One region of the Streptomyces sp. NPDC052036 genome, then DNA from elsewhere that is predicted to be linked to it. Evidence: riboswitches for the same ligand, from Rfam matches in the RefSeq annotation. Region 1 holds a riboswitch; each other region holds the start of a gene.
What was found. Region 1 has a riboswitch for S-adenosylmethionine ahead of thrC (threonine synthase). Riboswitches for the same ligand answer to the same signal wherever they lie in the genome.
Positions count from the first base shown of each region.

Region 2: it holds a riboswitch for S-adenosylmethionine, as region 1 does, so the genes downstream of both, AB0L95_RS29155 (aminotransferase class V-fold PLP-dependent enzyme) here and thrC (threonine synthase) in region 1, are expected to answer to the same signal.
Region 3: it holds a riboswitch for S-adenosylmethionine, as region 1 does, so the genes downstream of both, AB0L95_RS17370 (amino acid ABC transporter permease) here and thrC (threonine synthase) in region 1, are expected to answer to the same signal.

Region 1 covers NZ_JBFAWW010000002.1:59,727-66,725, reverse strand. Annotated here, with positions in the region: gene groL (chaperonin GroEL) at 1-63, opposite strand, end outside; gene AB0L95_RS04365 (cold-shock protein) at 480-683, opposite strand; gene AB0L95_RS04360 (MoaD/ThiS family protein) at 1,135-1,410, opposite strand; gene thrC (threonine synthase) at 1,407-2,687, opposite strand; SAM riboswitch class I at 2,706-2,861, opposite strand; gene AB0L95_RS04350 (glucosyl-3-phosphoglycerate synthase) at 3,011-3,979, shown strand; gene AB0L95_RS04345 (trehalose-6-phosphate synthase) at 4,114-5,541, shown strand; gene otsB (trehalose-phosphatase) at 5,605-6,459, opposite strand; gene AB0L95_RS04335 (DUF3263 domain-containing protein) at 6,571-6,798, opposite strand; gene AB0L95_RS04330 (extracellular solute-binding protein) at 6,838-6,999, opposite strand, start outside.
Region 2 covers NZ_JBFAWW010000026.1:34,928-41,926, reverse strand. Annotated here, with positions in the region: gene AB0L95_RS29160 (Lrp/AsnC ligand binding domain-containing protein) at 107-388, shown strand; gene AB0L95_RS29155 (aminotransferase class V-fold PLP-dependent enzyme) at 436-1,797, opposite strand; SAM riboswitch class IV at 2,002-2,118, opposite strand; gene trpD (anthranilate phosphoribosyltransferase) at 2,261-3,325, opposite strand; gene AB0L95_RS29145 (ubiquinol-cytochrome c reductase cytochrome b subunit) at 3,461-5,098, opposite strand; gene AB0L95_RS29140 (Rieske 2Fe-2S domain-containing protein) at 5,095-6,153, opposite strand; gene AB0L95_RS29135 (c-type cytochrome) at 6,150-6,962, opposite strand.
Region 3 covers NZ_JBFAWW010000011.1:33,390-40,388, forward strand. Annotated here, with positions in the region: gene AB0L95_RS17360 (ABC transporter substrate-binding protein) at 33-1,058, opposite strand; gene AB0L95_RS17365 (amino acid ABC transporter ATP-binding protein) at 1,106-1,891, opposite strand; gene AB0L95_RS17370 (amino acid ABC transporter permease) at 1,888-2,868, opposite strand; SAM riboswitch class IV at 3,202-3,311, opposite strand; gene AB0L95_RS17375 (glutathione S-transferase C-terminal domain-containing protein) at 3,398-4,282, opposite strand; gene AB0L95_RS17380 (hypothetical protein) at 4,399-4,521, opposite strand; gene AB0L95_RS17385 (MarR family transcriptional regulator) at 4,696-5,190, shown strand; gene AB0L95_RS17390 (TetR/AcrR family transcriptional regulator) at 5,250-5,816, shown strand; gene AB0L95_RS17395 (hypothetical protein) at 6,000-6,788, shown strand; gene AB0L95_RS17400 (alpha/beta hydrolase) at 6,904-6,999, opposite strand, start outside.

The DNA.
Region 1 (6,999 bases):
CTGGTTCATGCCGCGCTCGAGGCCGCGCCGCGCCTCCTCGTCGAACGCGATGATCTTGGCCATGTGAAGTGGTCCCTCCAGGACTGGGGGTGATTACTTCGGACCGCGCCCGCGCCCGCGACGGACGGCCCCGGCCGGAGGTTCCTTGCCCCACCCGGTCCGTGGCCTCACCGACCCGGTCCTTCTTTGTCACTCTCACCTTCAGAGTGCTAACGCCAATGATTAGCACTCGCCCCCCGAGAGTGCAAGACGCTGCCCGCGAAGCGGGCTCGATGGGGGGTGGTGGCCGGGTGACGGGTGGGCGCACGGCGCGCCCGCGAAGCGCGCTCGCCGGAGGGCGCGCAGCAGCCCCCGCCGCGACTCCCCGCGCGCCCCCGTCGCGTCCGGACCCATCGGATCCGGACAGACCGAGGGGCTCGTATCCCGTACGGGATACGAGCCCCTCGACACGTCGAACAGTTCAGTCGTCGGCGCGCAACTCAGCCGGCCAGACGGACCATGTCCGCCTGCGGCCCCTTCTGACCCTGCGAGATCTCGAACTCGACCCGCTGGCCCTCTTCCAGGGTGCGGTAGCCGTCCATCTGGATCGCGCTGTAGTGGACGAATACATCCGCACCACCGTCGACCGCGATGAAGCCGTACCCCTTCTCCGCGTTGAACCACTTGACGGTGCCCTGAGCCATGCCTAACTCCCCTATTACTGGCCCTTGCACAGATCCACACTTCGCGGATCCGGGTCAGACCTCACCCCCCAACGGTTGGGGGCGTGCGCCGGAACGCGTCGACCGCGGCTGAATGTATCTGTCCAACTGCCGTGTGCAACAGGTCAATCGGACGAGAATTCCGGGCACGACCGGTCGGGAATGTACTAAGAATTCACCCGAATTCAGGGCAAGTCGGGCCCGACAAAAGGAATGGATGGCGCAAAACCCCTGCCTACTTTGGCTGCTTCTTGTCGGACGGGCGGCAGGGACACCGGTTGTCCGACCGGAAAACGGGGAGCGAGTTCCCCAACTGTACCGTGCTCAACCATGCAGAATTGCCCCCTCCGCTTCTGTCACGGAGAGGGCAATTCGGTGAACTCTCGGTACTCGACCTTACCGAGGGTAATGGTCGCGCGGGGATGAACGGCCGTCAGCCACCCGCGACAGCCGGGATGATGGAGACGCCCACGCCGTCCGGGGTGGCCGTCTGAAGGCCCTGCTCGAAGCGGACGTCGTCGTCGTTGACGTACACATTGACGAAGCGGCGCAGCTTGCCCTGGTCGTCGAGGACGCGGGCGGCGATGCCGGTGTGGTTCTTCTCCAGGTCGGCGATGACGTCGGCGAGGGTCGCGCCCTCGGCGGCGACCTCGGCCCGGCCTCCGGTGTAGGTGCGCAGGATGGTGGGGATGCGAACGGTCACGCTCATGCGAGGCCAGCCTCTCGGAAGGAGTCCAGGGTCGGACGGATCGTCGCGGTGAGGCCGGTGCCCGCCACCGCGTCCAGGGTCTTGAGGCCGTCGCCGGTGTTGAGGACGACGGTCGTCTTCGTCGGGTCGAGCGCACCGCTCTCGACCAGCTTGCGGGTGACGCCCACCGTCACACCGCCCGCCGTCTCCGCGAAGATGCCCTCGGTGCGGGCGAGCAGCTTGATGGCGTCCACGATCTGCGCGTCCGTCACGTCCTCCACGGCCCCTCCGGTGCGGCGCGCGATGTCGAGGACATAGGGACCGTCCGCCGGGTTGCCGATCGCCAGCGACTTGGCGATCGTGTCCGGCTTCTGCGGCCGTACGACGTCGCGGCCCGCCTTGAACGCGGTCGACACCGGGGAGCAGCCCTCGGCCTGGGCACCGAAGATCTTGTACGGGCGGTCCTCGACCAGCCCGAGTTTGATCAGCTCCTGCAGCCCCTTGTCGATCTTCGTGAGCTGGGAGCCGGAGGCGATCGGGACCACGATCTGGTCCGGCAGCCGCCAGCCCAGCTGCTCGGCGATCTCGTACGCCAGGGTCTTGGACCCCTCCGCGTAGTACGGGCGCAGGTTGACGTTGACGAAGCCCCAGCCCTCGCCGACCGGGTCGCCGATCAGCTCCGAGCAGAAGCGGTTCACATCGTCGTAGTTGCCCTCGATGCCGACCAGCTCGCCGCCGTAGACCGCGGCCATGACGATCTTGCCCTGCTCCAGGTCGTGCGGGATGAAGACGCAGGAGCGGAAGCCGGCCCGGGCCGCCGCGGCGCCCACCGCGCCCGCCAGGTTGCCGGTGGAGGAGCAGGAGAGGGTGGTGAAGCCGAAGGCGCGCGCCGCCTCCAGCGCCTGGGCGACCACGCGGTCCTTGAAGGAGTGCGTCGGGTTGCCGGAGTCGTCCTTCACATACAGACCGCCGGTCACGCCCAGCTCGCGCGCCAGGTTGTCGGCCTTGACCAGCTTGGTCCAGCCGGGGTTGAGGTTCGGCTTGTCGGCGACGTCCGCCGGGACGGGCAGCAGCGGCGCATAGCGCCAGATGTTCGCGGGGCCCGCCTCGATGCGCTTGCGCAGCTCCTCGGTGTCGTAGCCCGAGAAGTCGTAGGCGATCTCCAGCGGGCCGAAACACTCCTCGCAGGCGAAGACCGGACCGAGGGGCACCCGATGGCCGCACTCGCGGCAGGACAGAGCCGCGGCGGGTCCGAGATTCACGGAGTCGGTGCTGCTTACAACTGTCTGCACAGCCATGTCAGGCGAGGCCCTTTCTCCTCATCTTCCTCACGACGCATCTCGCCGTGAGACGGATTTGGCACCTTCCCTAGCCGGGAGCCTCGCGGAGACGATCACATGGATCTACGAGAACCGGCTGGAGGGTTGCCGGGGCTTCATCGGGCCGTGTCCCTCTGCCCCTCTGGATGAGCTGTATGCGGTTGTTTCACTGCTGTCAGCAGCGGCGACCCCCGACATGCGATGGTCACCGGCGTTGTTCAAGACTGTAACCGAAGGCCAGGACAGTTGAGATAGTCGTCCGACCCGCGAGATGGATCACCGCATGTAAGGAGCCGCAGACTGTGCTGGAAGAAGTCGAGCGCTGGCTGAGCACCCGCTCCTGGACCGCGGCCGATCGCCCGATCCACCAGATCCTGGCCGCCAAACGCGCCTCGGGTTCGTCGGTCAGCGTCGTGCTGCCCGCACTGAACGAGGAGGAGACGGTCGGCGAGATCGTCGCCGTGATCCGCCATGACCTGATGCAGCAGGTTCCGCTCGTCGACGAGATCGTCGTCGTCGACTCCGGCTCCACGGACCGCACTTCCGAGGTCGCCGCGGCGGCCGGCGCGACGGTGGTGCACCGCGACGCGATCCTGCCGCGCGTTCCGGCCGTGCCCGGGAAGGGCGAGGTGCTGTGGCGCTCGCTCCTGGTCACCCGAGGGGACATCGTCTGCTTCGTCGACGCGGATCTGAGGGAGTTCTCCTCCGACTTCGTCTCCGGGATCGTGGGCCCACTGCTCACCGACCCGGGCGTGTGCCTCGTGAAGGCGATGTACGACCGGCCGCTGGCCCTGCCCGGTGAGCCCGCCACCGGCACGGCGGCCGGCCAGGGCGGCCGGGTCACCGAGCTGATGGCGCGCCCGCTGCTCAATATGCACTGGCCGCGGCTGGCCGGTTTCGTCCAGCCGCTCGGCGGCGAGTACGCCGCCCGCCGCTCCCTGTTGGAACGGCTCCCGTTCCCGGTCGGGTACGGGGTGGAGCTGGGCATGCTGGTCGACTCCCTGCATCTGGTGGGCCTGGACGCCCTGGCCCAGGTCGACGTCGGGGTGCGCCTGCACCGCCACCAGGACGGCCAGGCGCTGGGCCGCATGGCCGCGGAGATCTACCGCACCGCGCAGCTGCGGCTGGCCCGGGGCCATCTGGTGCGCCCCGCCCTCACCCAGTTCGAGCGTGTCGAGGGCCGCTTCGAACCACGGACGTACTCGGTGGACACGGAGGAGCGGCCGCCGATGGCGGAGATCGCGGAGTACACGGACCGGCGGGCGGCCTGAGCCGTCCGGTCCGGGCACACCCTGGGGAACCCGGGGGAACCAAGCCCATGGCGCCCCCTTTGTATTTGTATACGGTTCCGCAGACGGCCGAAGGGAACGTTTGAGCGTTTTCGGCTCGGGCTAGGTTTCGTGGCATGGCTTCGAATGCGGCTTCCGTTCTGGTGGCGTCCAACCGCGGCCCGGTCTCGTACGTACTGGACGAGAGCGGACAGCTCACGGCCAGGCGCGGCGGGGGCGGACTGGTCTCCGGTCTGTCAGCCATCGGCCCCGACGCGGACGCGGTGTGGGTCTGCTCCGCGCTGAACGACAGCGACCGGGAGGCCGTCCGGCGCACGGCGGGCAGGCTCGATCCGGCCGACACCGGCGGCCAGCGCGTACGGATGCTCGACATCGACGCGCAGATGCACGCGGACGCGTACAACGGCATCGCGAACTCGGTCCTGTGGTTCGTGCACCACATGCTGTACCAGACGCCGCTGGAGCCGGTCTTCGACGCGGAGTTCCGGCGGCAGTGGGCGGCGTACGAGACCTACAACCGGGCGTTCGCCGAGGCGCTCGCCGAGGAGGCGGCCGAGGGCGCGGCGGTCCTGGTCCAGGACTACCACCTCACCCTGACCCCCCGGATGCTCCGCGAGCTGCGGCCCGACCTGCGGATCGGCCACTTCTCGCACACGCCGTGGGCACCGCCGGAGTACTTCCGTCTGCTGCCCGACGACATCGCCGCGCAGGTGCTCGGCGGGATCCTGGGCGCGGACCGGGCGGCGTTCCTCACCCAGCGGTGGGCGGACGCGTTCACAGACTGCTGCCACGCGGTCCTCGGCCCCGGCATCCCCTCGGGGACGCGCATCGGCGTCCACGGGCTGGGTGCCGACGCCGAGTTCCTGCGCGAGCGGGCGCACCGGCCGGACGTGGAAGAGCGGATGCGGGCCCTGCGGCAGCAGATCGGCACGGCCCCCGACGGCACGCCCCGCAAGGCGGTCGTGCGGGTGGACCGCACGGAGCTGTCGAAGAACATCGTGCGCGGGCTGCTGGCGTACGAGGAACTGCTCCAGTCGCGTCCGGAGTGGCGCGAACGGGTCGTCCATGTGGCGTTCGCCTACCCCTCCCGGCAGGACCTGGCGGTCTACCGCGACTACACGGCGGAGGTCCAGCGGGTGGCGGCGGAGATCAACGCCCGTTTCGGCACCCCCGGCTGGACCCCGGTGGAACTGCACGTGAAGGACGACTTCGCCCGCTCCCTCGCCGCCTACCGGCTGGCGGACGTGGCCCTGGTGAACCCCATCCGGGACGGCATGAACCTGGTCGCCAAGGAGGTGCCGGTGGTCTCCGACGAGGGCTGTGCGCTGGTGCTCTCACGGGAGGCCGGGGCGTACGAGGAGCTGGGCGAGGACGCGGTGACCGTGAACCCGTACGACATCGTGCGCACGGCCCAGGCGCTGCACGAGGCGCTGTCGATGAGTCCCGCAGAGCGCGCGGAACGCACCAAGCGGCTGGCCGCGCAGGCCACCGCGCTGCCCCCGGCCCGCTGGTTCCTGGATCAGCTGGCCGCGCTGGGGGGCTGAGGACCGCCCCGCCCGGCCGGGCGGGGCGGTCCGGCGCCCGGCGGGACAGCGGCCCTCAGGCCCTCAGGAGCGGTCCGTCATACGGGCCCCCAGAGCGGTCATCAGCCGTACGACGCCTGCCGGGCCGTCGACCACGAGATCCGCTCGGTCGGCCAGTTCCGTGACCTCCTCGCTGCCGCTGCAGACGAGCAGTCCGGGTACGCCGTCGGAGCGGAGTTTGTCGACGGCGGCGAAGGCCGGGAGGTCGCCGAGGTCGTCCCCCACGTACATGACCGCTCCGGCACCGGTCTCGCGGACGTACTCCGACAGGGCCACTCCCTTGTCCATGCCCGGCGGACGCAGTTCCAGGACCAGGCGGCCGGGTTCGACGATCAGGCCATGGCGGGCGGCGAGCCCGGTGAGGGGTTCGCGCAGGGCCTCGAAGGCGGCCTGCGGATCGTCGGCCCGGCGGGTGTGCACGGCGACGGCGCGCCCCTTCTCCTCGATCCAGGTGCCGCGCCAGGCACCGATCTCGCCCAGGAAGCCGGGGAGTTCGGCGCGGACGGCGGCGACGCCCGGGTGGGGGGCGGGGGCGTTGACGGTGCCGGTGCGGGCGTCCCAGCGTTCGGCGCCGTAGTGGCCGAGGACGACGAGGCGGTCGAGTCCGGGCACGCCCGCGAAGCCGCCGTGGCGGACGGCGACGCCGGCCGGGCGGCCGGTGACGACCGCGACGGAGGCGACCTTCGGGGCGAGCACCGCGAGGGCGGCAGCCGCGTCCGGATGGGCGCGGGCCCGGTCGGGGTCGGGGACGATCGGGGCAAGCGTCCCGTCGAAGTCGAAGGCGAGGACGGCCCGCTCGGGCCGGGCGAGGATGGCGTCGAGACCGTCGCGCCCGGCCGGGGTGACGGGCGTCGGCAAGGAGTCCGTATGGCTGCCCATGCGTCGACCCTATCCGCGCGGGACCGGACCCACTCCTGACTCCGGCAGACGCATCGGCACACTCGCCGCGCGCCGGCGTGGTCCGCTCCCAGCGATCAGCGCTCGACGCGGTCAGCGCTCGGCGCGGCGGGAGTCGCGGATCCGGCGCAGACGGTTGACCGTGACCGGGGCGTGGGCGAGCGCCCTCGGGTCGTCCAGGAGGGCGTTGAGCAGCTGGTAGTACCGCACGGGGGCGAGTCCCAGCTGCTCCCGGACGGCCCGCTCCTTGGCCCCCGGCCCGGAGAAGCTGCGCCCCTCCAGGGCGAGGACGGCCTTTTCCCGGGGGTTGAGCTCTTCCATGGGGAAACGGTAGCCGCAGGGGCCGACAGAGCGGACGGCTCAGCCGGTGGCGCGCTCCGCCGTCACCGCCGCCTGCTGGATCCGGCCGAGGACGGCCGACGGATTGCCGTCCGGGCTGACGGCCTCGCCGATCTCCTTCTTGATGTCCGCGCTGACGCCCGCCCAGGACGTCTTGCCGGCCGGATACAGCTCCGCACTGGG
Region 2 (6,999 bases), on a different contig from region 1:
TGTCCCGGCGGTGCGGGAGACCGCACCGCCGGGACAGTCTGTTGGTGAGCGGTGGAGCAGGTCTTAGAGTGACAGTCCGAGCGTGCACCTAGGGAGACAGCCAGCCGTGATCACTGCGATCGTGCTCATCAAGACCAGCGTGGACCGGATCCCCGAGATCGCCGAGTCGATCGCCGCGCTGGACTCCGTCAGCGAGGTCTTCTCCGTCACCGGCACGTACGACCTCATCGCCATGGTCCGGGTTCACGCCCACGACGACCTCGCGGACGTCATCCCCGGCCGGATCAGCAAGATCCCGGGTGTGCTGGCCACGGACACCCACGTCGCCTTCCGCACGTACTCCCAGCACGACCTGGAGGCGGCATTCGCGATCGGGCTCGACAACTGATCGGGCTCGACAACTAGAGGAGTCCGCCGGCCGACCGGTCAGGGGCGTCAGACCGCCGGGACGCAACGCCCGTCCTGCGTACGGTACGTCCACCGCGCGCCCTCCCGGACCAGTTCCCCGACCGCCCGGACGAAACGCTCCACATGCTCGTCGGGCGTGCCCGCGCCGAAGCTGACGCGGATCGCGTTCAGGGAGCGCTCGCCGGGCGCGGCCTCGGGGGCGCCGCACTCGCCCTGGGTACCCGGGTCGCCGCCCAGCAGGGTGCGCACCAGCGGATGGGCGCAGAACAGGCCGTCGCGCACGCCGATGCCGTACTCGGCGGAGAGCGCGGCGGCGAAGTGGGAGCTGTTCCAGCCCTCGACGACGAACGAGAGGACGCCGACACGGGGCGCGTCGTCGCCGAAGAGGGAGAGCACCTTGACCTCCGGGATCCCCGCGAGTCCTTCCCGGACCCTGCGGACGAGGTACTGCTCACGGGCGACGAGCGCGTCGAAGCCCGCTTCCGTGAGGGCCTTGCAGGCCGAGGCGATGGAGTAGGCCCCGATCACATTGGGCGAGCCGGCCTCGTGCCGCGCGGCGCTCTCGTGCCAGTCGACGTCCACTCCCCCGTCCGCCCGCCGGGTCACCCTGCGGCTGGCGCCGCCGCCCGCGAGGTAGGGCTCGGCCGCGCGCAGCCAGTCGGCGCGGCCCGCCAGCACGCCGGAGCCGAAGGGGGCGTAGAGCTTGTGGCCGGAGAACGCGACCCAGTCCACCCCGAGGTCCCTGACCGACACCGGGTGGTGCGGGGCCAGCTGGGCGGCGTCCAGGACGACCCGGGCGCCGTGCGCATGGGCGGCCTCCGCCAGCTCGTGTACGGGCCACAGCTCGCCGGTGACGTTGGAGGCACCGGTGACGCAGACGAGGGCCGGTCCGTGGGGGTCGCGGTCCGCGAGGGCGCCCTCCAGGGTCCGCACCGCCTGCTGCGGGGTGCGCGGGGCGTCGAGGACCGTGACCCGGGCGTCCCGCCAGGGCAGCAGCGAGGCATGGTGCTCGGTCTCGAAGACGAAGACCTGGCAGTCGGCCGGCAGGGCGGCGGCGAGGAGGTTGAGCGAGTCGGTGGTGGACCGGGTGAAGATCACCTGGTCGTCCTCGCGGCAGTCCAGGAAGGCGGCGACGGTCCTGCGGGCGTTCTCGAAGAGGTCGGTGGACAGCTGCGACAGATACCCGGCGCCGCGGTGGACGCTGCCGTAGTACGGCGCGTACGCCGCCACGTCGTCCCAGACCCGCTGCAACGCCGGGGCGCTGGCCGCGTAGTCGAGCGCGGCGTAGGTGACGGTGCCGCCCGTGACGAGCGGGACGCTGACATCCCTGCCCAGAACGGGCAGCGGGGCACAAACGGACTGGTCGGCGGCAAAGGTGGAGACAGACATGGGTGCACTCCCGTGAAGGCAGAGGGGATCACCGCACCGGAGGACTCGCGCAAGGGCGCGCGGCTGCCTCGACGGCACGGGAAAAGGGTGAAAAGGGGATGCGGAGGCGGGGCTCTGCGGCCCTAGCGCATTCGCTTGCTCACGGAGAAGGCTCCCTCGAACGACCAGGACCCCCGGCCCCACGCTCATCCACGGCGTGTGAGGGGTCCGCGCTTGCCGTAGACCTCGCTGCCTACGGCCTGGTCTTCACCCGGGGCACCCCGCCACGGACGGAGGGTTGCCGGACAGCCGGCCGGGGCCGAGTGGCTGTCGCTCATGACCTGGGCAGGACGCTACGTGACATGATCGGCCGCCCGCAACATCTGTCCGGATGCCGGGACATACGTCGTCCGTCCCGGCGGCGACGGCATGGGCGAGGGGGGGAGCCCGGCCGTGCCGCGCTCCCCCCCCCTCGCCCCGGGGCTCACCGGTGGCTCGCGGCCACCCAACGCTCCAGGGACCGCTTCGCGGCGCCCGAGTCGATCGACTCCCTCGCCTTCTCCATCCCGGCCCGCAGCTGCTCGGCCAGAGGCGCACCGGTGGGCTCCAGGGCCACCAGCGCCGCCGCCGAGTTCAGCAGCACCGCGTCCCGCACCGGCCCGGTCTCCCCGTCCAGCAGGCGCCGCGCCACATCGGCGTTGTAGGAGGCGTCAGCCCCGCGCAGCGCCTCCACCGGCACCAGCTCGATGCCGACGTCCCGGGGGTCGAAGGTCTCCTCGGTGACCTTGCCGTCGCGGACCACCCAGACCCGGGACGTCGAGGTCGTGGTCAGCTCGTCCAGTCCGTCGTCGCCGCGGAAGACCAGGGACGAGTTCCCGCGTTCGGCGAGGACCCCCGCCACGATCGGCGCCATCCGCGGGTCCGCGACACCCACCGCCTGGGCCTTCACCCGCGCGGGGTTGGTCAGCGGGCCCAGCACGTTGAACGTCGTACGGATCCCGAGCTGGCCGCGCGCCGCGGCCACATGCCGCAGCGCGGGGTGGAACTTCACCGCGAAGCAGATGGTGATCCCGGCCTCCTCGGCCACCTCGGCCGTCCGCCGCGGGGTGAGGTCCAGATTGATGCCGAGCTTCTCCAGCACGTCCGAGGAGCCGGACGCGGACGACGCGGCCCGGTTGCCGTGCTTGACGACCTTCGCCCCCGTGCCGGCCACCACGATCGACGACATCGTGGAGATGTTGACCGTCTTCGCGCCGTCACCGCCCGTACCGACGATGTCGACCGACGGACCCGGTACCTCGATCACGTTCGCGTGCGCGTACATCGCTCGCACGAGCCCCGTGATCTCGTCGACCGTCTCGCCCTTCGCCCGCAGCGCGACGACGAAGGCGGCGATCTGCGCGTCCGTCGCCTCGCCGCGCATGATCCGGTCCATCGCCCAGGCCGTGTCGTCCACGCTCTGGTCACGGCCGTCCAGCAGGGCGTTCAGCACCCGGGGCCAGGAACGGCCCGCCGCGGTGTCGCCTCCAGCGGGGTTCACAGCGCTCATAAGCCGCTCCTGGGTCGGTGTCCCGGCCGGGACACATTTCTCGAACAGGTCCACCCTATCCAGCCCCGGGCACGGCAAAGGGCCCCGTCCGGATCTGGACGGGGCCCTTCGACCGTGGCGTGGCGCGCGCAGCGATCAGTGGTGGCCGTGGCCGCTCGTGATCTCCTTGTACTCCTCGACCGTGGGCTTGGGGATCTGGTTGTCGTCCCCGTAGTAGGCGTTGCTCAACCGGGCACGCAGCTTCTCCGAGCCCTTGACCTTCCGCTCGACGCCGTTCTCGTCGACCGTCGGGCCGATCTCGACCGGCTTGTACTGCTCGTGCGCCGTGAGCGTGTGCAGCTGCTCCTGGCTGAGCGGCTCGTGGACCTCGATGAACTCACCGTGCGGCAGCCGCTTGATGATGCCCGACTCGCGGCCGTGCAGCACCTTGTCGTGGTCGCGGCGCTGGAGGCCGAGGCAGATCCGCTTGGTGACGATGAACACGAGCACCGGCAACACGAAGAAGGCGATGCGGACGAACCAGGTGATCGAGTTGATCGACAGGTGGAAGTGCGTGGCCCAGATGTCGTTGCCGCCACCCAGCAGCATCACGAAGTACCAGGAGATCCACGCGGCACCGAAGGCCGTACGCGTCGGCGCGTTGCGCGGGCGGTCCAGGATGTGGTGCTCGCGCTTGTCGCCGGTGATCCAGGACTCGATGAAGGGGTAGGCACCGATGGCGGCGAGGGTCAGCGGGAAGAGCAGCAGCGGGATGAACACACCCAGGACGAGCGTGTGGCCCCAGATGTTGATCTCCCAGCCGGGCATGGCACGGATGAGACCCTCGGCCTGGCCCATGTACCAGTCGGGCTGGGCACCCGTGGAGACCTGGTCCGGACGGTAGGGGCCGATGGCCCAGATCGGGTTGATCTGCGCGATCGCCGCGATGGCCGCGATGGCACCGAAGACCAGGAAGAAGAAGCCTCCGGCCTTGGCCATGTACACCGGCAGCAGCGGCATGCCGACGACGTTGTTGTTCGTCTTTCCGGGACCCGCGAACTGCGTGTGCTTGTGGTAGAAGACCAGGATCAGGTGGCCGACCACCAGACCGAGCATGATGCCCGGCAGCAGCAGGATGTGGATCGAGTAGAACCGGGCCACGAAGTCGCCACCCGGGAACTCGCCGCCGAAGAGGAAGAACGACAGGTACGTGCCGATGATCGGCACGGACAGGATCGCGCCCTCCATGAAGCGGACACCGGTGCCGGAGAGCAGGTCGTCGGGGAGCGAGTAACCGGTGAAGCCGGTGAACATGCCCAGGACGAACAGCAGGAAGCCGAACAGCCAGTTGATCTCACGCGGCTTGCGGAACGCGCCGGTGAAGAACACGCGCATCATGTGCACGAACATGCCGGCGAGGAAGACCAGCGCCGCCCAGTGGTGAATCTGCCGGATCAGCAGACCGCCACGGACGTCGAAGCTGATGTGCACCGCCGAGTTGAACGCCTCGCTCATCATCTGGCCCTGCAACGGCACGTAACTGCCGTGGTACACCACCTCGTTCATCGAGGGATGGAAGAACAGGGTCAGATACACACCCGTGAGGATGATGATGATGAAGCTGTAGAGGCAGACCTCACCCAGCATGAACGACCAGTGGTCGGGGAAGATCTTGCGCATGTTCGACTTGGCCAGGGAGTAGATCCCCAGGCGGCCGTCGGCCCAGTCGGCGACGCGCTCGCCGGCCGGTGCCCGTCCGCGCGAAGCGGACTCGTTGGTCGTTGAAGTGCTCATCCGCGCTCCCAGAAGGCAGGACCGACGGGCTCTTCGAAGTCGCTGAGCGCCTCGAGGTAGCCGTCCGCGTTGACGCCGATGTGCAGCTGCGGCAGGGCGTGACCAGCCGGGCCGAAGATGACCCGGCCACCGTCGGAGAGGTCGAAGGTGGACTGGTGGCACGGGCAGAGGACGTGGTGCGTCTGCTGCTCGTACAGGGAGATCGGGCAACCGACGTGGGTGCAGATCTTCGAGTAGGCCACGATGCCCTCGTGGGACCACGAGAGTTCCTTCTTGTCCTTGATGTTCTCCGGCTGGAGCCGGACGAGCATCAGGGCGGCCTTCGCGATCTGCTGCTGGAAGTCCTCGTTGGTCTCCTCCAGGCCCTCGGGCTTGGCGAAGGTGAGCGAACCGACGACGATGTCCGAGGGACGCATCGGCTGGTTCGTGTTCATGTTGACGAGGAGCTTGCCCTTGGACCACAGCGTGTGGCGCAGCTTGGTGCCGGGCAGCGTGCCGAGGTCACGCAGCAGGAACACGCCGGAGAGCGGCACCAGGGCCAGCGCGCCGAACATCGTGTTCCGGATCAGCGAGCGACGGCCGAGCTGCGACTCCTTGGCACCCTGCTGGAAGTCGGCGAGAACCTTCGCCTTGACCTCCGGCGCCGCCTCGATCGGGTGACGCTCGTCGGCGACCTCGACGTCGGACATCAGGGTGCGGGCCCAGTGGACCGCGCCCGCGCCGATCGTGAACAGCGCCACGCCCAGCGTCAGGCCCAGCGCGAAGTTCATCGCGCTGATGTGCCCGATCGGGAAGACGTAGATCGACCTGTCGTTCGGGATCGTGACGTACGAGGCGATGAAGCCGAGGGTGGCCAGCATCGACACGGTGAACAGCAGGGCGACCATGCGCTCGGAGCGCCTGGCGGCTCGCGCGTCGATGTCCTGGATCCGGTGCTCGTGGGGCGGCAGCCCCGGGTCGGCGAACGGGTTCTCCTCGTCCGCGACCGCTACGGCACCGTGCTCGGTGTCCTGCTCAGCGGGCAGGTTCTCTTCGGGAATGTCTTGGCTACTCATGACTTCTTGGCCTTTGCGGTCCGAGCGGCGACCCAGACGGCGACCGCGATCAGCGCGCCCAGTCCGAAGATCCAGGCGAAGAGGCCCTCGGAGACCGGGCCGAGACCGCCCAGGTCGAGACCGCCGGGGTTCTCGGTCTGGTCACCGTTGACCGCCTTGACGTAGGCGATGATGTCCTTCTTGTTCTGCTGCGACAGGGTGGTGTCGGGGAAGGACGGCATGTTCTGCGGGCCGGTCTGCATGGCCTCGTAGATGTGCTTCGGGTCGACGCCCTCGAGGCTCGGCGCGAACTTGCCGTGCGACAGGGCACCGCCCTCGCCCGTGATGTTGTGGCACTGCGCGCAGTTGGTGCGGAAGATCTCGCCGCCCTTGGCGATGTCGGCACCCTCGGGGCTGTAGTCGTTCGTCGTCGGCACGGCCGGACCGGCGCCGAGCGAGGAGATGTACGCCGCGAGCTGGTCGATCTGGGCCTGCGAGTAGATGTTCTTCTTCTTCGTCACCTGGGGGCCCTGGGAGGTGGCAGCCGGCATACGGCCGGTGCCCACCTGGAAGTCCACGGCCGCGGCGCCGACACCCACCAGGCTCGGACCGTCGGAGCTGCCCTGACCGCCGGTGCCGTGGCAGCTGGCACAGCCCACCTGGTAGAGCTTCTTGCCCTCCTCGATGGCGAGGGACTGGGAGGTTTCATCGGCCTGAGCCTTGCTCGCGGGCGCGAACGCGGCGTACAGCCCCCCGGTGGCCGCCAGCGCGAGGAGTAGGACGACGACAGCCGCCAGCGGATGGCGTCGTCGTGCGGAGAGCTTTTTCACGGATTACCCCGGTGTCAGGATCTTCTGCGTCGATGCT
Region 3 (6,999 bases), on a different contig from region 1:
GGCGACGGGGGCGGGAACGGCCTGGCGGGCGGTCAGGAGTTGTCGAGCGGCAGGCCCGGCGGGTTGGTCTCCGCCTTGGTGACGGCCTCGTTCGACAGGTTCCAGGCGGCCAGCCACCGGGCGTACTGGCCGTTCTGGATCAGGTGGTTGATGGCGTCGGTGACCGGCTTGGCCAGACCGCTGTCCTTCTTCGCCGTCGCCGCGATCAGACCCTGAAGGGTCTCGCCGGCTCCGGAGAACGTGCCCGCGTTACGGGTGGCTCTGGGCGTGTGCGCGGTCCGGGTGATGTGGTAGGCGACGGCGGGGTTGGGGCCGAAGTACGCGTCGATCCGGCCGGCGGCCAGCGCCAGATAGATGCTGTTGTTGTCCTGGAAGTACTTGACGGTGAGCTTCTTGCCCTCCTTGGCCAGCTTCGCCTTCCAGGTCAGGAGGATGCGTTCCTGGTTGGTGCCGGAGCCGACGGAGACGGTCTTGCCGGCGAGGTCCTCGTAGTCGCCGTCGAAGTTCCAGGTGCTCTTCTCCGGCACCTCGAAGGCGAGGTTGTCCTGGCGGTAGGAGGCGAACTCGTACTTCTTCTTGCGCTCTTCGGTGTCGGTGACGTTGGAGAAGGCGATGTCCACCTTGCCGCTGTCGATGCCGACGAAGAGGTTCTCCCACGTCGAGTTCTTCACCTCGGGCTTGAGCCCGAGAACAGCGGCCACCAGACGTCCGAGGTCGGGTTCGGCGCCGGTGAGCGACTTCTGGTCGCTGCCCACGTACGCCAGGGGCGGGAAGCCGGAGGGCAGCGCCCCGACGCCGATCTCCAGGGTGCCTCTCTTGCGCAGGGCCGCGGGCAGCTCGGCACTGATCGACTTCACCTCGGACACCTTCAACGTGGTCTGCCGGGCCGCGCCGTTGGAGAGCCGCCCCACGGTGACCGTGCCGGGGGGCGCGCCGCCCGTGGTGGTGGCGGCGTCGCTGTCGCCCCCGCAGGCGGCGAGCCCGGCGGCGAGGGTGACGACGGCGGTGCCCGCGGTGAGGCCGCGGCGCAGACGGATACGGAGACTGAGGGTACGCATGAGTGTCCTTGTTCGGTGAAGGGTGATGGGGAGGAGCGGAGGCGAGGTCAGAGCACCTTGCTCAGGAAGTCCCGGGTGCGCTCGTGCCGCGGGTGGTCGAGAACCTGGGCGGGCGGCCCCTGTTCGACGATCCGGCCGCCGTCCATGAAGACCACCCGGTCGGCGACCTCGCGGGCGAAGCCGATCTCGTGGGTGACGATGACGAGGGTGGTGCCGCCGCGGGCCAGGTCCTTGATGACAGCGAGCACCTCGCCGACGAGTTCCGGGTCGAGGGCGGAGGTGGGTTCGTCGAAGAGGATGACTCCGGGACGCAGCGCGAGCGCGCGGGCGATGGCCACACGCTGCTGCTGACCGCCCGACAACTGCCGGGGATACGCCCGCGCCCGGTCCGCGAGCCCGACCCTCCCCAGCAGGCCACGGGCCAGTTCCTCGGCCTCGGGCCGGCTCAGCGCGCCGGTCGCGACGGGGGCGGCGGTCACGTTGTCCAGCACGGTCAGATGCGGGAAGAGGTTGAAGTTCTGGAAGACGAACCCGATACGGCTGCGCTGGGCCAGGATCGTCCGCTCGCTCAGCTCCTTCAGGTGGTGGCCGTGCCGACGCACACCGATGGGTTCGCCGTTCACGCTGACATGGCCGCGTTCGGGCTTCTCCAGGTGGTTGATCACCCGCAGCAGCGTCGACTTGCCGGAGCCGGACGGGCCGAGGATCACGGTCACCTCGCCCGGGCGTACGGTCAACTCGATGCCGTTCAGCACCCGGTGGGCGCCGAAGGACTTGTGCACGTCGTGGACCTCGACGGCGGCGGGACGGGTCGAAGGAGTCTCGGTGGTCATACGGCGGCCTCCTTGCGCGCGCGTTCCCGCAGGTCGCGAAGACCGTCGCGGAGTCGGTGGAACGGGGTCGGCGGCAGGGACCGGGTGGCGCCCCGGGCGTAGTGCCGCTCGACGTAGAACTGGACGACCGACACGAGGCTCGTGAGGATCAGGTACCAGACGGTGACGACCAGCAGCAGCGGGACGATGTCGCCGGGGTAGGTGCTGCCCATGGTCTGCGCGGCGCCGAACAGATCCAGCAGCGAGACGTAGAACACCAGCGAGGTGCCCTTGATCAGGCCGATCAACTGGTTGACGTAGGCGGGGACGATGGACCTGAGGGCCTGGGGAAGGACGATCCTGCGGAACTGGTAGCCCCTGGGCAGCCCGAGGGCCGCGGCCGCCTCGTGCTGGCCCTGGTCGACGGAGAGGATGCCGCCGCGGACGACCTCCGCGGCGTAGGCGGCCTCGTTCAGGCTCAGGCCGACGACGGCGACGGTCATGTCGGTGGCGAGCCGCGACTCGTCGAAGGTGAGGAAGGCCGGGCCGAAGGGCACGCCGATGCTCAAGGTCTTGTACAGCGCGCTGAAGTTGTACAGGAAGATCAGCACCACGATCAGGGGTACGGAACGCAGCGCCCACACATAGGTCCAGCTCACCGCGCGCAGTACGGGGCTCCGGGAGAGCCGGGCCAGGGCGAGGAGGACTCCGCCGAGCAGGCCCAGTACCGCGCTGAGCGCGGTCACTTCGAGGGTGATGAGCAGTCCGTCGAGAAGGGTGGGGCGGAGGAACCAGTAGGCGAAGCGGTCCCACTGGTAGAAGGGGTTGGACACCAGTCCATGGACGAACTGGGCCACCAGCACGAGCACGACGGCGGTGGCGAGCAGGCGGCCCGGCCGGCGCAGGGGCAGCACCCGCTGGGCCGTCGGGGGCCCCGCGCTGGTGGCATCGGGCGGTGGCGGGGCGAGGGACACGGCGGCGCCGAGGGGTTCACTCATGACAGGCTCCAGCGGAGTCGGACACCCCGGGCGGCGCGCGCGACCGCACGGCCCGGCGGCAAGGGCGGCGGCCGAGTGAGGGGGCGTGGGAGGCGCACGGGACCGGGTGCGGGACGGAAACGTGGGCGCACCGCGGCAGCGGTGCGCGTCAGGGAGGGGAAACGCCGTCAGCCGTGACAGCGGGCAGAGCCCGGGGTGGTACACAGTGCGCTGTTGACGCGGAGGAGGTCGACGGAGCGGTTCGTGCACAGCAGGACGCAGCCCCGGGGCCGCGAAGCGGCTGTCCTCGAAGCTGCGTACATCACTGCCACCGTCACTCTTCCGGCCCGTGGGGCCACGCGCTTACCGAAACGTCATCCGGTCGGGTCGTCACCTGGGGCACCCCACCGCGGAGCGAGGGTTGCCGGTCAGCAAGCCAGGGCTTGTCGCTGACGCTCATGACCTTCTGGGCGCTAGTTAAGACAGGCGCCTGAAGCGCTGTCAATGTGCGTCCGTCAGGTGATACGTGTGCGGGAGCGCCGGCTCCGCATCAACAGGAGGCGGCTGCCGTGCGGTTGGGGACATGTGCCGCCCAGTCGAGGATCTGCACGGCCGCGCCCGCGGCCTCGAGCCCGCGGCAGTGCATGTGATGCCGGCGGGCGATTCCGTCGAGGTCGAGGTGCGGGCCGAAGGCGGGGTGGGCGACCAGTCGACGGGCGTAGGCCCACAGCTGCGGATACCCGGCCACACGGTGCACCGCGGCGGCGTCCAGATGCCAGCGGTGCACGGTGTCGAGCTGCACCAGACTGACCCACAACTCCACGTCGGCGGCCGTGAGTTGGTCGCCCAGAAGGTATTCCTGGTAGGCCAGTCGGCCGTCCAGCGACCGCAGGGTGCGCAGCAGCGAGGTGAGTGCGGCGCCCCGCTCCTCGTCGTCGGCGTCGGCGCGTCCGGCGCGCTGGGCGGTCGCGTCGATGCCCTGGGCGCACAGACGCCGGACGCCCTCGATCTCCCTGCCGGCGCCCTTCGGCCAGAGCCCGGGGCGCCCTCCGCCGAAGCGGCGTGCCAGGTCGCGCATGATGTCCGGGGCGTGTGTGCTGACGATACGGCCCGACCAGTCGTCGCTCAGCACCGGCGCCACGGCCGCTCCGGAGTAGCGATGGGCGCTCGCCTCGTACAGCGGGCGCAGCGCGGAGTGTTCGCCGCCGGGTCCGTCGGGCACTGTGGGCAGCAGGGTGACGGGCAGGACCTCGTCGAGGCCGAGCAGGCTGTGGGTGATGGCGATCCGCAGACAGTCCGGACAGGACGGCGACAGGTGGAGGCGGTAGCGGCGCGGTACGGCGTAGTGGCCGCTGCGGGCGTCGCGGCCGATCCTGCCCCGGAAGGCGGGGGCGGGACGGGCGAGCGGGAGTGCGGTCGGGGCAGGGGCGGACATGTCTCTCCCAGGGGGTTCGGTCGCGCGAGGGTGTGGTGGGTGGCGGCCCACGGGCGGGCGGCGCTCCCCGCATGCGGGGCGGGACGGGACGGGCTTGCGGACCGGGCGCCGCCGGTTCAGCGCAGGGGAGCGGACGCGCTGCAGACACGCAGCAGGTCGATGTGACGGCGGGAGGTCAGAAGGAGGGACTGCCGACGGGTGCGGTGCACACGGCCGAGGGCCGGCTCCAGGCGTCCCATACTTCCCTACCTGTTCACTAGGAAATCCCTACTGGAGTGTCGATCGGGCTCCCGCCGGCGTCAAGAGGGCGGTCCACGGAGCGAGAGCGACGTGCAGATGCGCAATTGGGGTGGATTGGGGTGGTTGGCTCTGTTCTCGGAGCCGTCGATGGACGGCCAGTAGACTGGGGAACCATGGCCGCCTCCCCCGCCCCCGATGACCAGCCCGGACCCGACGGGACGGACAAGGACGGGCTGCTGCCGGCCGAACTGCGCGCCTGGATGCGGCTGCTGGCCGCGGCCGGAACCATCGAGCAGCGACTGCACTCCCAGGTGAAGGACGCCCTCGGGGTCTCCCACGACGAGTTCCTGGTGCTGTGCCTGCTGGCCGACCAGCCGGGCGCGGCCCTGCGGATGACCCGGATCGCCGAGTTGCTGGGCCGCCCCAAGACCCGGCTGACCTACCAGATCGCCTGCCTGAACCATGCGGACCTGGTGGCCCGCCGCTCGGTGTGCGGCGACAAGCGCGGTATCGAGGTCGCCCTCACCGACAAGGGACGGAGACTGCTGCGCGAGGTCTCCCCGGCGCTGGCCGAGACCGTCACGCAGGCCATCCTGGAGATGGTCGACCATCGGGAGTGCGACACACTGCGCGGACTGCTGCCCGAGGCGCCGGAGACCGCCGGGTGACGGCAGGCCCGGACCAGGGCGCCCTTGACAGGCAAAAGTGTGACTGATTGACTACTCACATGCAGAGAGACCGGCCCCGCCAGTTGTCCACCGCCGAGGAGCGCCGCGAGACCGTGCTGCGCACCGCGATCGGGGCGTTCGCCGCGCGTGGCTACTTCGGCACCACCACGGCCGAGGTCGCCAAGGCGGCCGGCATCTCCCAGGCGTACGTCTACCGGCTGTTCCCCAACAAGGAGCTGCTGTTCGTCGCCGTGGTCGAGCAGTGCTTCGTCCAGGTGCGGGCGAGTCTGGAACGGGCGGCGGCCGAGGCCGGGGGAAGCTCCCCCGAGGTGGTGCTCTCGGCCATGGGGGACTCCTACGCCAGGCTCATCAGCAACAACGACCTGATGCTGATCCAGCTGCACGCGCAGGCGGCGGCCGTCTCGGAGCCCGCGGTGCGTGAGGCCGTCCGGCAGGGGTACGCCCGGATGGTGGAGTACGTCCGCGGCGCGTCCGGCGGCAGCGAACAGCAGGTCCAGGACTTCTTCGCCATGGGGATGCTGTGCCATCTGATCGTGTCGATGGGAGCCGACGAGGTGGAAGCCCCTTGGACGCGGACGCTGGCGGCGGGGATCACCCACTACTGAGGCCGAGGCAGTGGCCAATCCCCCTTCCTACCGCCCGCACGCGCCGCTGACCAGCCATTTCCCTGATGTGTTCAGGTTGCTTTCAGGCTGGAGCGCCACTGTGGCAACTCATGCACCAGAAGCCCCAAAACAATGGCAAAGGGCTCTGGGAGAGCAGCGGTTGGGCATGTCATCGTGCGGGCCATGAGCACTGAGCACGTCCTTGATGACCGGCCACCCTCCCGCACCGCGCTACGCCGCATGGCGAACAAGGTGCCGGAAGTTACCGTGTACTTCTGGATCATCAAGGTTCTCACTACGGGCATGGGCGAGACCGCGTCCGACTTTCTCGCGCATCTGCTCGGCCCGATCCCGGCCGTCGGTCTGGGCGGCCTGGCCCTGCTGGTGTCGCTGGTCGCGCAGTTCGCCGTGCGACGGTATGTGGCCTGGGTCTACTGGACCGCCATCGTCATGGTGAGCGTGTTCGGCACGATGGCCGCGGACGTCCTGCATGTGGGCCTCGGCGTCCCCTACACGCTCTCGACGCCTCTCTTCATGGTGGCGCTGGCGGCCATATTCGCCCTCTGGTACGCGAGTGAGCGGACCCTGTCCATCCACAGCATCGACTCCCGCCGCCGCGAGGCGTTCTACTGGGCAACGGTGCTGGCCACGTTCGCCCTCGGCACGGCGGCCGGCGACCTGACCGCGACCATCGGCCTCGGCTACCTGGGTTCCGCCGTCCTGTACGCCGTCGCGATCTGCGTCCCGGCCGTCGCCCACCGCGGGGGTCTGCTGGCCGCGGTGCCCGCGTTCTGGTCCGCGTACGTCATCACCCGCCCGCTCGGCGCCTCCATCGCCGACTGGATGGCCGTCGGTCCGGGCCGTGGCGGTCTGGGCTGGGGCCTGGGCCCGGTCACTCTGTCCTGGACGGTGGCCATCCTCGGCTTCGTGACCTATCTGGCGGTGTCGCGCCGCGACACCGCCGCCGTCTGAGGCGGCACCACCGGGTCACCTCGTCGGCGCGGACCGCAGACGAACCGTGCCGACACCGACGGGCCGCGCGGACGGGTTACGAAACCCCCTCCGCGCGGCCCTTACTGATCATGCGTCAGCTCGTCGCGCGCACGGCGTCGCGGATCAGGGCCGCGACCTCCTTCGGCTCCGAGACGGCGACGGCGTGCGAGGCGCCCGGGAGTTCGACGAC